2 linked regions of the Panacibacter ginsenosidivorans genome follow. The protein of the gene in region 1 binds, or shares a complex with, the protein of each later gene. Links are inferred from orthologs where the notes say so. Each region holds a gene or a part of one and is shown on either strand. Other genes may lie near its edges.

Region 1 (4,085 bases):
GCGCTGAAATGCAACCAAATTAATGATGCCGGAGATGAAAACTGGATAGGCAGCGCCGGTGTAAATACAATTGGTACCAGCTGTCCTTTATATCCTGATTCTACGCACGGACCTAGTCCTGTTTCTACTAAAACAATTACAGCTGCCGGTGACTCAGCATATGTTAAGTTAACATTGCTTGCTGATGCAAATATCACTGCTATCATTACAGATGCAAATGGATGTGTAACAACCTGTACTAAGCATATACATGCTGACGACGTTCGGTGTTTTGGAGGTAAGAGCGGAGTAGTGAAAGTTACGCTCTGCCATAAAACCGGCAGTGCAAAGAATCCTTGTGTAACAATTTGTGTGGATGAGGATGCTGTTGCAGAGCATCTTGCACATGGCGACTTTTTGGGTAAGTGTACCGCAGATTGTTTGCCACCGGCTTCTGTTTCAAGCACTGCTGCTTCTATAACTTATACAGGTACAAAGATTGTTGATCCAACAACTGAAAAGCTAAATGTGAAAATACTGCCTAATCCTGCAACATCAGTATTTACATTGGTAATGCAAAGCAATTCCAATGAACCAGTAGAAATTGTTGTAGCGGATATGTATGGCAAGAAACTATACCAGATAAAAGGCAGTATTACAGACACATATAAATTTGGAAACAATTTTGCTTCCGGAATGTACATTGTAAGAGTAATGCAGGGTTTAAAGACACAAACTGTAAAGGTGATAAAGACAAAAGGATAGGGATAAAACACAAATACTTTCTTTCAAGGGCCATCAGAAAAAGATGGCTCTTTTTCTTTTTAACCAAGGTGTTATTGACGACGTTATTTATGATTGATTTTGAATGTGTTTATTATTTATTTAGACTGAACAATAAACTAATGAGCAACAGCAGTTATGCTGCTTCCCTGTGTGATTTTATAGTGCTCCTCAGCAGGTTCATCGACTGTGTACCAGGCGCAGTTCTTTCTGATTAAGCATGAAAAATAAGCTGGAATAATCATCTGAAGTTCGTAAAGTATAAAGTAATAGCTTACTTAAAACAGAGTGAAGCAAATCGGAATTTCAGTGGTTTAAAAAATGGTGTTTTTCACTGATCAGCAACGGTGTTTCCAGATAATAACAATTCGGGATTGGGTATTGAAAAAAGGACAGTGCAATACTACAGCGGCTCCAACTTTTAAAAAAGGTGATTTTTCACATAAGATGATGTGATTTTTCACACAAATGGATGTGATTTTTCACGGCACACTTTTTTTACTGAATATTTTTATAAGCATACATAAGCCTTTTTCTCTTCAAGGCCGATTCGGCTGTGGTTTTCTTATTTTTGAAGAAAGCTTTCTATGCAATTCGAAATCTTTCAGCAAAGTATAAAAGATAACAAACTGCCCCGAGGCATCTCTGTTTACCTGCAGTCTATGTGGTATGATGGAAACGCTAACTGGCACAAAGCCCATAGAATGGTTGATAACCTGGAAGACAGCACTGCCTGTTGGGTTCATGCTTACCTGCACCGTAAAGAAGGTGATATAGGGAACGCAGATTACTGGTACAGAAAAGCAGGCAGGCTAAGGCCTGAGGTTACTTTGCAACAGGAATGGGAAATCATTGTAAAAGCGCTGTTATAAAAATTTTATTGCTTTTGTGCGGTTGCTTCTCTGCTGTTTATGCAGCATCTTTGCAGGATGGAAATTGTGTTTACCCTCAATGAAATAAAAGTGGCAGCAGGAAAATGCTGGCAGCAACATCAATCCAAAAAAATATGGGCATTTCATGGCGCAATGGGCGCAGGTAAAACAACTTTTGTGCATGCATTGTGTGATGTGCTGGAAGTAAAAGACGTAATAAGCAGCCCTACATTTGCTATTATCAATGAATATAAAAGCCCTGTTGCAGGAATTATTTATCACATGGATTGGTACAGGCTAAAAGATGAAGAAGAGGCTATAAATGCGGGTATTGAAGACAGTTTATTAAGTGGCAATCTTAGCCTGATAGAATGGCCGGATAAAGCGGCTGGTCTGCTGCCGGATGATACCTTGCATATACACATTGAAACGATTAATAATAATACAAGAAGACTGTACACTGAAACTTAGGCCGCCCAATGATTAGAAAGATAAAGTGCTTGCGACGCAACAGGTGCTCCCCTGAAAAACCGCAGCCTGTATTATAAATTTCCTATCGTTAAATTCTTTAATTTTACTTTCACTGCAAACACAAACCATTTCAATGGCTACATCAAAACCTATTGTAAGTACCTCTTTCAGTTACGAAACATTAGAAGAAACACTGGATATAAAATCAAAACGTGCAAGTCTGCATATTGGTATTCCCAAAGAAACGGCTTTCCAGGAAAACCGTGTAGCGCTTATACCCGATGCCGTGGGCGTTTTGGTTGACAATGGTCATGAAGTGATTGTTGAAACAACTGCAGGTGAAGGCAGCAAATACAGTGATAAAGATTTCAGTGAAGCGGGTGCACGTATTGCTTATGATAAAGCAGAAGTTTATAAAGCACCCATATTAATTAAAAGTGCACCGGTAATAGAGCAGGATCTTCCGCACCTGCAAATGAACCAAACCATTATTTCGCCAATACATCTTTCTATACTACAAAAAAACATCATTGAGCAAATGATGGCAAAACGTATTACTGCACTTGGCTTTGAAAATTTAAAAGACGACAGTGGCACCTATCCTATCGTTAGAAGTATGAGTGAAATTGCCGGAAGCGCTGTGATGCTTATTGCAGGGCAGTATCTTGGCAGCCCTAATAGTGGCAAAGGCGTATTACTTGGTGGTATCAGTGGCATACCACCAACAAAAGTTATTATTATCGGCGCCGGCGTGGTGGGCGAGTTTGCAACAAGAACTGCATTAGCAATGGGTGCCTCAGTGAAAGTATTTGACAATAATGTTTACCGTTTAAAACGGTTACAGAATAATCTTGGTGTACGTGTATGGACCAGCGTAATGGAGCCCCGCATTCTTGCAAAGCAACTTAAGACCTGCGAAGTTGCAGTAGGTGCATTAAGCAATGAAAATGGCCGCAGCCCGATCGTTGTAACAGAAGAAATGGTAATGGCTATGCGCCCCGGTAGTATTATTATTGATGTAAGTATAGATCGTGGCGGATGTTTTGAAACAAGTGAGATAACCACACATCAACATCCTACATTTGAAAAGCATGGTGTTATTCATTATTGCGTCCCTAATATTCCCAGTGGTTTTGCAAGGACTGCCAGTCATGCTATCAGCAATGTTTTAATGCCGCTTTTGCTAGATGCCAGTGACGAAGGAGGTCTTGACGAAATGGTCTGGCACAATTTTAATTTACGTCATGGTGTGTATATGTATAAAGGCCACCTTACCAATTTTTATATCAGCCAGCGTTTTGATCTTAAATTTACAGACCTCAACCTGCTTATTGCCAGCAGAAGATAAATCATTTCATTTTTTTAGCCAGGCTTACGAAAATATTTTGATGCATTCGTTGCGTCGCACACTTGTACGTTCATAATACTCTTCAGCCTTTTCACATACAATCTTGTTCAGCATTGGATTTTACCTGTTCAGCAGGATAATTTTTTTATGAGATATAATTAATTATAAATTTCCTAATCTTTATAATTAGCCAGTTATAAAGTACCATAACTAACCAAGTCCCCTGCAAAACCACTGTTTTAATTTCAGCGAATAAGCAATGCATTTGTAATAAAGAATTAAGCGCTACATAAGAATAATATTTCTTTACGGTAAGTGTTGTTGCCAATGCTGTTTTTTATCCAAGCCTGTTTTTTCTGTGCCTCATTAATAAAATCTAAAAAAAACTTACATCATGAAAAAATTTACCCTTTTTACTGCATTTATAATATGCAGTTTTTCTGTTATCAACGCAACCATTATCACGGTAAAGGTTTCAGATTTTCAGTTTAAACCAGCTACTGTAAATGCCAAAGTAGGAGATACCATACGCTGGCTTTGGAAAAATGGTATTCATACAACCACATCTGTTACGATACCTGCAGGTGCCACAGCATGGAACAGACCTGTAGATTCTGCGCACAGAAATTTCC
Region 2 (3,484 bases), 3.5 Mb from region 1 along the record:
TACGACCATTGCGTTATACTTACGTATCGCAGTTATGCTTCTGTATATGACGTAAATGGTAATTTTTCTCAACCGTTTATTATGGTAAACGGAAAAGATAATATCGCCACCACAGCACTTATTGATGAGCTAAGAGGTATTATGAGACAGGCTCGCAGACTTAGCCCGAAGCAGGAAGATAATTTTGCACTTAACGATATTAATCTATTTAGCCAACAGTTAAGCGGATTCTTTGGCCAGGTAGATATTGGCGGTGCTGTGATTGCTTTTTTAAGTTTATTGGTAGGTGGTTTTGGTGTTGCCAATATTATGTTTGTAACTGTGAGAGAAAGAACCAGCCAGATAGGGCTGAAGAAAGCGATTGGCGCCAAAAGAAAAACGATACTGTTAGAGTTCCTTCTGGAAAGCGCTTTTCTCTGCATCATCGGTGGCCTGATAGGATTATTGATGGTAGGTGGTCTTGCATTGGTGCTTAGTGGCATTCTTCCTTTTCCTATTGTCATATCAACCAATGTAATGGTACTTGCTTTTATTATCTGCCTTATACTTGGTGTGTTGTCGGGCATCATCCCTGCATCAATTGCTGCAAAAATGAATCCTGTTGTAGCTATCCGTAGTAAATAATTTAGTTACGGGCTTTTTGCTTTACATGGCATCTTCGTTGCGTCGCAAACCGACGGAGAAGGTTCTTAAACATTAAAATAAACAGCAAGTGGGCATTCCTTTCATTTGCAGAACAGGAATGATGCTTTTCTTAAATGATAGATAGTACATTTGCAGCCTTATAAAAACATGGCTACAATACTTGCAATAGAATCTTCATGCGATGAAACTTCTGCTTCTGTTTGTGTTGATGGAAGAATTCTTTCCAACTTTATTGCCAATCAAACAGTGCACGAAAAGTATGGTGGCGTGGTTCCTGAGTTAGCAAGCCGTGCACATATGCAGAATATTGTACCCGTTGTTGATGCTGCTATAAAGAAAGCTGCAGAAATTCATGATTCGCCATTCACTATTCACGATATTGATGCCGTTGCTTTTACACAAGCGCCGGGATTGATTGGAAGTTTATTGGTAGGCACACAATTTGCCAAATCATTGGCATTGGCACTAGACAAACCATTGATTGCCGTGCATCACATGCAGGCGCATGTTTTGGCTAATCTTATTGCAGATCCTAAACCGGGTTTTCCATTTTTATGTTTAACAGTAAGTGGCGGTCATACACAAATTGTTCTCGCCAATTCTCCTTATGACCTAAAAGTTATCGGCGAAACCATTGATGATGCTGCAGGAGAAGCATTTGATAAAAGTGCTAAGTTGCTGGGTCTTCCTTATCCCGGCGGACCACTAATAGATAAATATGCACAACAGGGCAACCCACTTGCATTCAAATTTGCAGAACCACAAATACCTGAGCTCAATTTTTCTTTTAGTGGTTTAAAAACATCTGTCTTATATTTTTTACAGGCGCAACAAAAAGAAGATGCAAGTTTCATTGAAAAAAATCTCAATGATCTTTGTGCATCTGTTCAATATACCATCATCAATATTTTAATAAAGAAACTGAAGAAAGCAGTTAAGCAAACAGGCGTAAAAAATGTTTGCATTGCTGGCGGTGTAAGTGCTAACAGCGGTTTGCGCAAGGAATTAAAAGAAAACGGTGATAAAAATGGTTGGAGCACATTTATTCCTGCATTTGAATATTGCACTGATAATGCTGCCATGATCGCAATAACTGCTTACTATAAATATTTAAATAAAGAATTTGCTGCACTTGATATAAGCCCGACTGCAAGAGCTGAATGGTAAAGAATGAGCTCTTTTGCTCAATCAGCATGACTGCACCACGCTGCATAATGAACAGAACGTACAAGTGAGTGACACAACCAAAGCTTCATAGCAATATTGCAGTTTGTAGCATAAAAACTTCTCTTCAAATTTTTTGGCCAGCGATTTTATCAGTAGTTTCAAGCCCATGAGCAAGCAAACTACTGCACTGAAAAAAGTACTGAAGCCAGTGCATTTGTGGGCCTTGGCAGTTGGCCTTGTTATCTCCGGAGAATATTTTGGCTGGAACTATGGCTGGGGCGTTGCAGGTACCTTGGGTTTTTTAATTGCAACATTACTCGTTACTGTTTTATATATCACATTCATTTTTAGTTTTACTGAACTTACTACTGCTATACCGCATGCAGGGGGACCATTTGCCTATGCATACAAAGCATACGGGCCATTAGGCGGATTGATTGCGGGCTATGCGACACTTATAGAGTTTGTGTTTGCGCCACCAGCCATTGCATTTGCGTTGGGCAGCTACGTGCATTTTTTAAACGATAGTATTCCTGTTATGTACACTGCAGTTGGTTGTTATGTTGTGTTTACACTTATAAACTTATTAGGTATAAAGGAATCCGCGGTTTTCAATTTGATCGTTACTATTCTTGCGGTTATCGAATTACTGATATTTCTTGGAATTGTTGCCCCGCATTTTGAAACAGGAAATTTTATGCGCAACAATATGCCTTATGGTGTAGCGGGAATATTTGCTGCATTGCCATTTGCTGTTTGGTTCTATCTTGGCATTGAAGGCGTGGCGATGGTTGCAGAAGAAGTAACAGAACCGCGTCGTAATATTCCCAAAGGATATATACTTGGCATTGCAACGTTAGTGATACTTGCGTTAGGCGTTATGATCTTCTCAGGTGGTATCGGTGATTGGCAAGCATTGAGTAGGATTGATTATCCGTTGCCGGAATCTATAAGTATGGTGCTGGGCAAAACAAACAGCTGGACGAAAATTTTTGCAGGCATTGGCTTGTTTGGATTGATTGCTTCTTTTCATGGATTGATCATTGGTTATTCAAGACAAATCTTTGCATTATCAAGAAGTGGATTTCTTCCAACTGCATTAAGTGTGGTAAATAAAAAGTTCCGAACGCCGCACTGGGCGCTTATTGCAGGCGGTATTGTTGGTTTGATCTCTCTTTACTCTGGCACAACAGATAAAGTAATTATTATATCGGCGCTTGGTGCAGTTGTTATGTATTGCACCAGCATGATGAGTTTGTTAAAGATGAAAAAGCAACTGCATGATGCAGCAACTTTCAAAACACCTTTGTATCCATGGTTTCCAATTATAGCGTTAGCGTTATCATTTGTTTGTTTGATCGCCATCATCTGGTACAATTTTTATTTGAGCCTGATTTTCTTTACGGGTCTTGCAATTGCGTTAATGATCTTTGTGGCGCTTGGAAAACATAAACAACCTGTAGAAGATGAATTACTCGAAGCAGTTGAAGAGACAATTTTATGAACCAGACTTTGGTGCTGCTATTAAACTTTCGTTGCGTCGCACTCTTGTACTGAAGAATAAAATTCACCAAGTGAAAAGTCAAACGTGAAACGTGAAAATCTTCATATTTAATTTTCACAAAACAGAATAACAACGTTGTTATACAAACATACCATACAACAACACACT

Evidence for each region. The genes of interacting proteins can lie anywhere in the genome.
Region 2: the proteins of tsaE (region 1) and tsaD are in contact, whole or in part, in a crystal structure (PDB 6N9A), measured with the Thermotoga maritima proteins. The link is inferred for Panacibacter ginsenosidivorans from one-to-one orthologs. Residues at the interface, in WP_004082108.1 of Thermotoga maritima: Leu37, Gly38, Lys46, Lys57, Val59, Lys60, Ser61, Thr63, Phe64, Thr65, Leu66, Met67, Val69, Pro71, Tyr82, Arg83, Leu84, Asp86, Asp88, Phe89, Asp93, Ile128, Asp130, Glu131, Arg134; in WP_004082750.1 of Thermotoga maritima: Cys10, Asp11, Arg49, His50, Leu82, Gly84, Gly135, Gly136, Glu154, Thr155, Leu156, Asp157, Asp158, Ser159, Glu162, Asp165, Lys166, Arg169, Leu170, Tyr175, Lys213, Thr214, Leu217, Tyr218, Gln221, Arg222, Asn324.

Annotation. Positions count from the first base shown.
Region 1 is NZ_CP042435.1:1,517,902-1,521,986, reverse strand. What follows is about bases 442-3,398. They hold tsaE (tRNA (adenosine(37)-N6)-threonylcarbamoyltransferase complex ATPase subunit type 1 TsaE), read left to right. Parts: upstream 442-1,691; coding sequence 1,692-2,105; downstream 2,106-3,398. Other genes in these bases: FRZ67_RS06285 (alanine dehydrogenase), read left to right, coding at 2,239-3,398; FRZ67_RS06295 (hypothetical protein), read left to right, coding at 1,350-1,634; FRZ67_RS06300 (T9SS type A sorting domain-containing protein), read left to right, coding at 442-744. In the rest of the region: more of FRZ67_RS06300, read left to right, coding at 1-441; more of FRZ67_RS06285, read left to right, coding at 3,399-3,453; FRZ67_RS06280 (cupredoxin domain-containing protein), read left to right, coding at 3,848-4,085. UniProt on the Escherichia coli protein: Required for the formation of a threonylcarbamoyl group on adenosine at position 37 (t(6)A37) in tRNAs that read codons beginning with adenine.
Region 2 is NZ_CP042435.1:5,000,158-5,003,641, reverse strand. What follows is about bases 19-2,802. They hold tsaD (tRNA (adenosine(37)-N6)-threonylcarbamoyltransferase complex transferase subunit TsaD), read left to right. Parts: upstream 19-792; coding sequence 793-1,812; downstream 1,813-2,802. Other genes in these bases: eat (ethanolamine permease), read left to right, coding at 1,979-2,802; FRZ67_RS21190 (ABC transporter permease), read left to right, coding at 19-624. Also shown: more of FRZ67_RS21190, read left to right, coding at 1-18; more of eat, read left to right, coding at 2,803-3,316; FRZ67_RS21175 (ethanolamine ammonia-lyase subunit EutB), read left to right, coding at 3,452-3,484.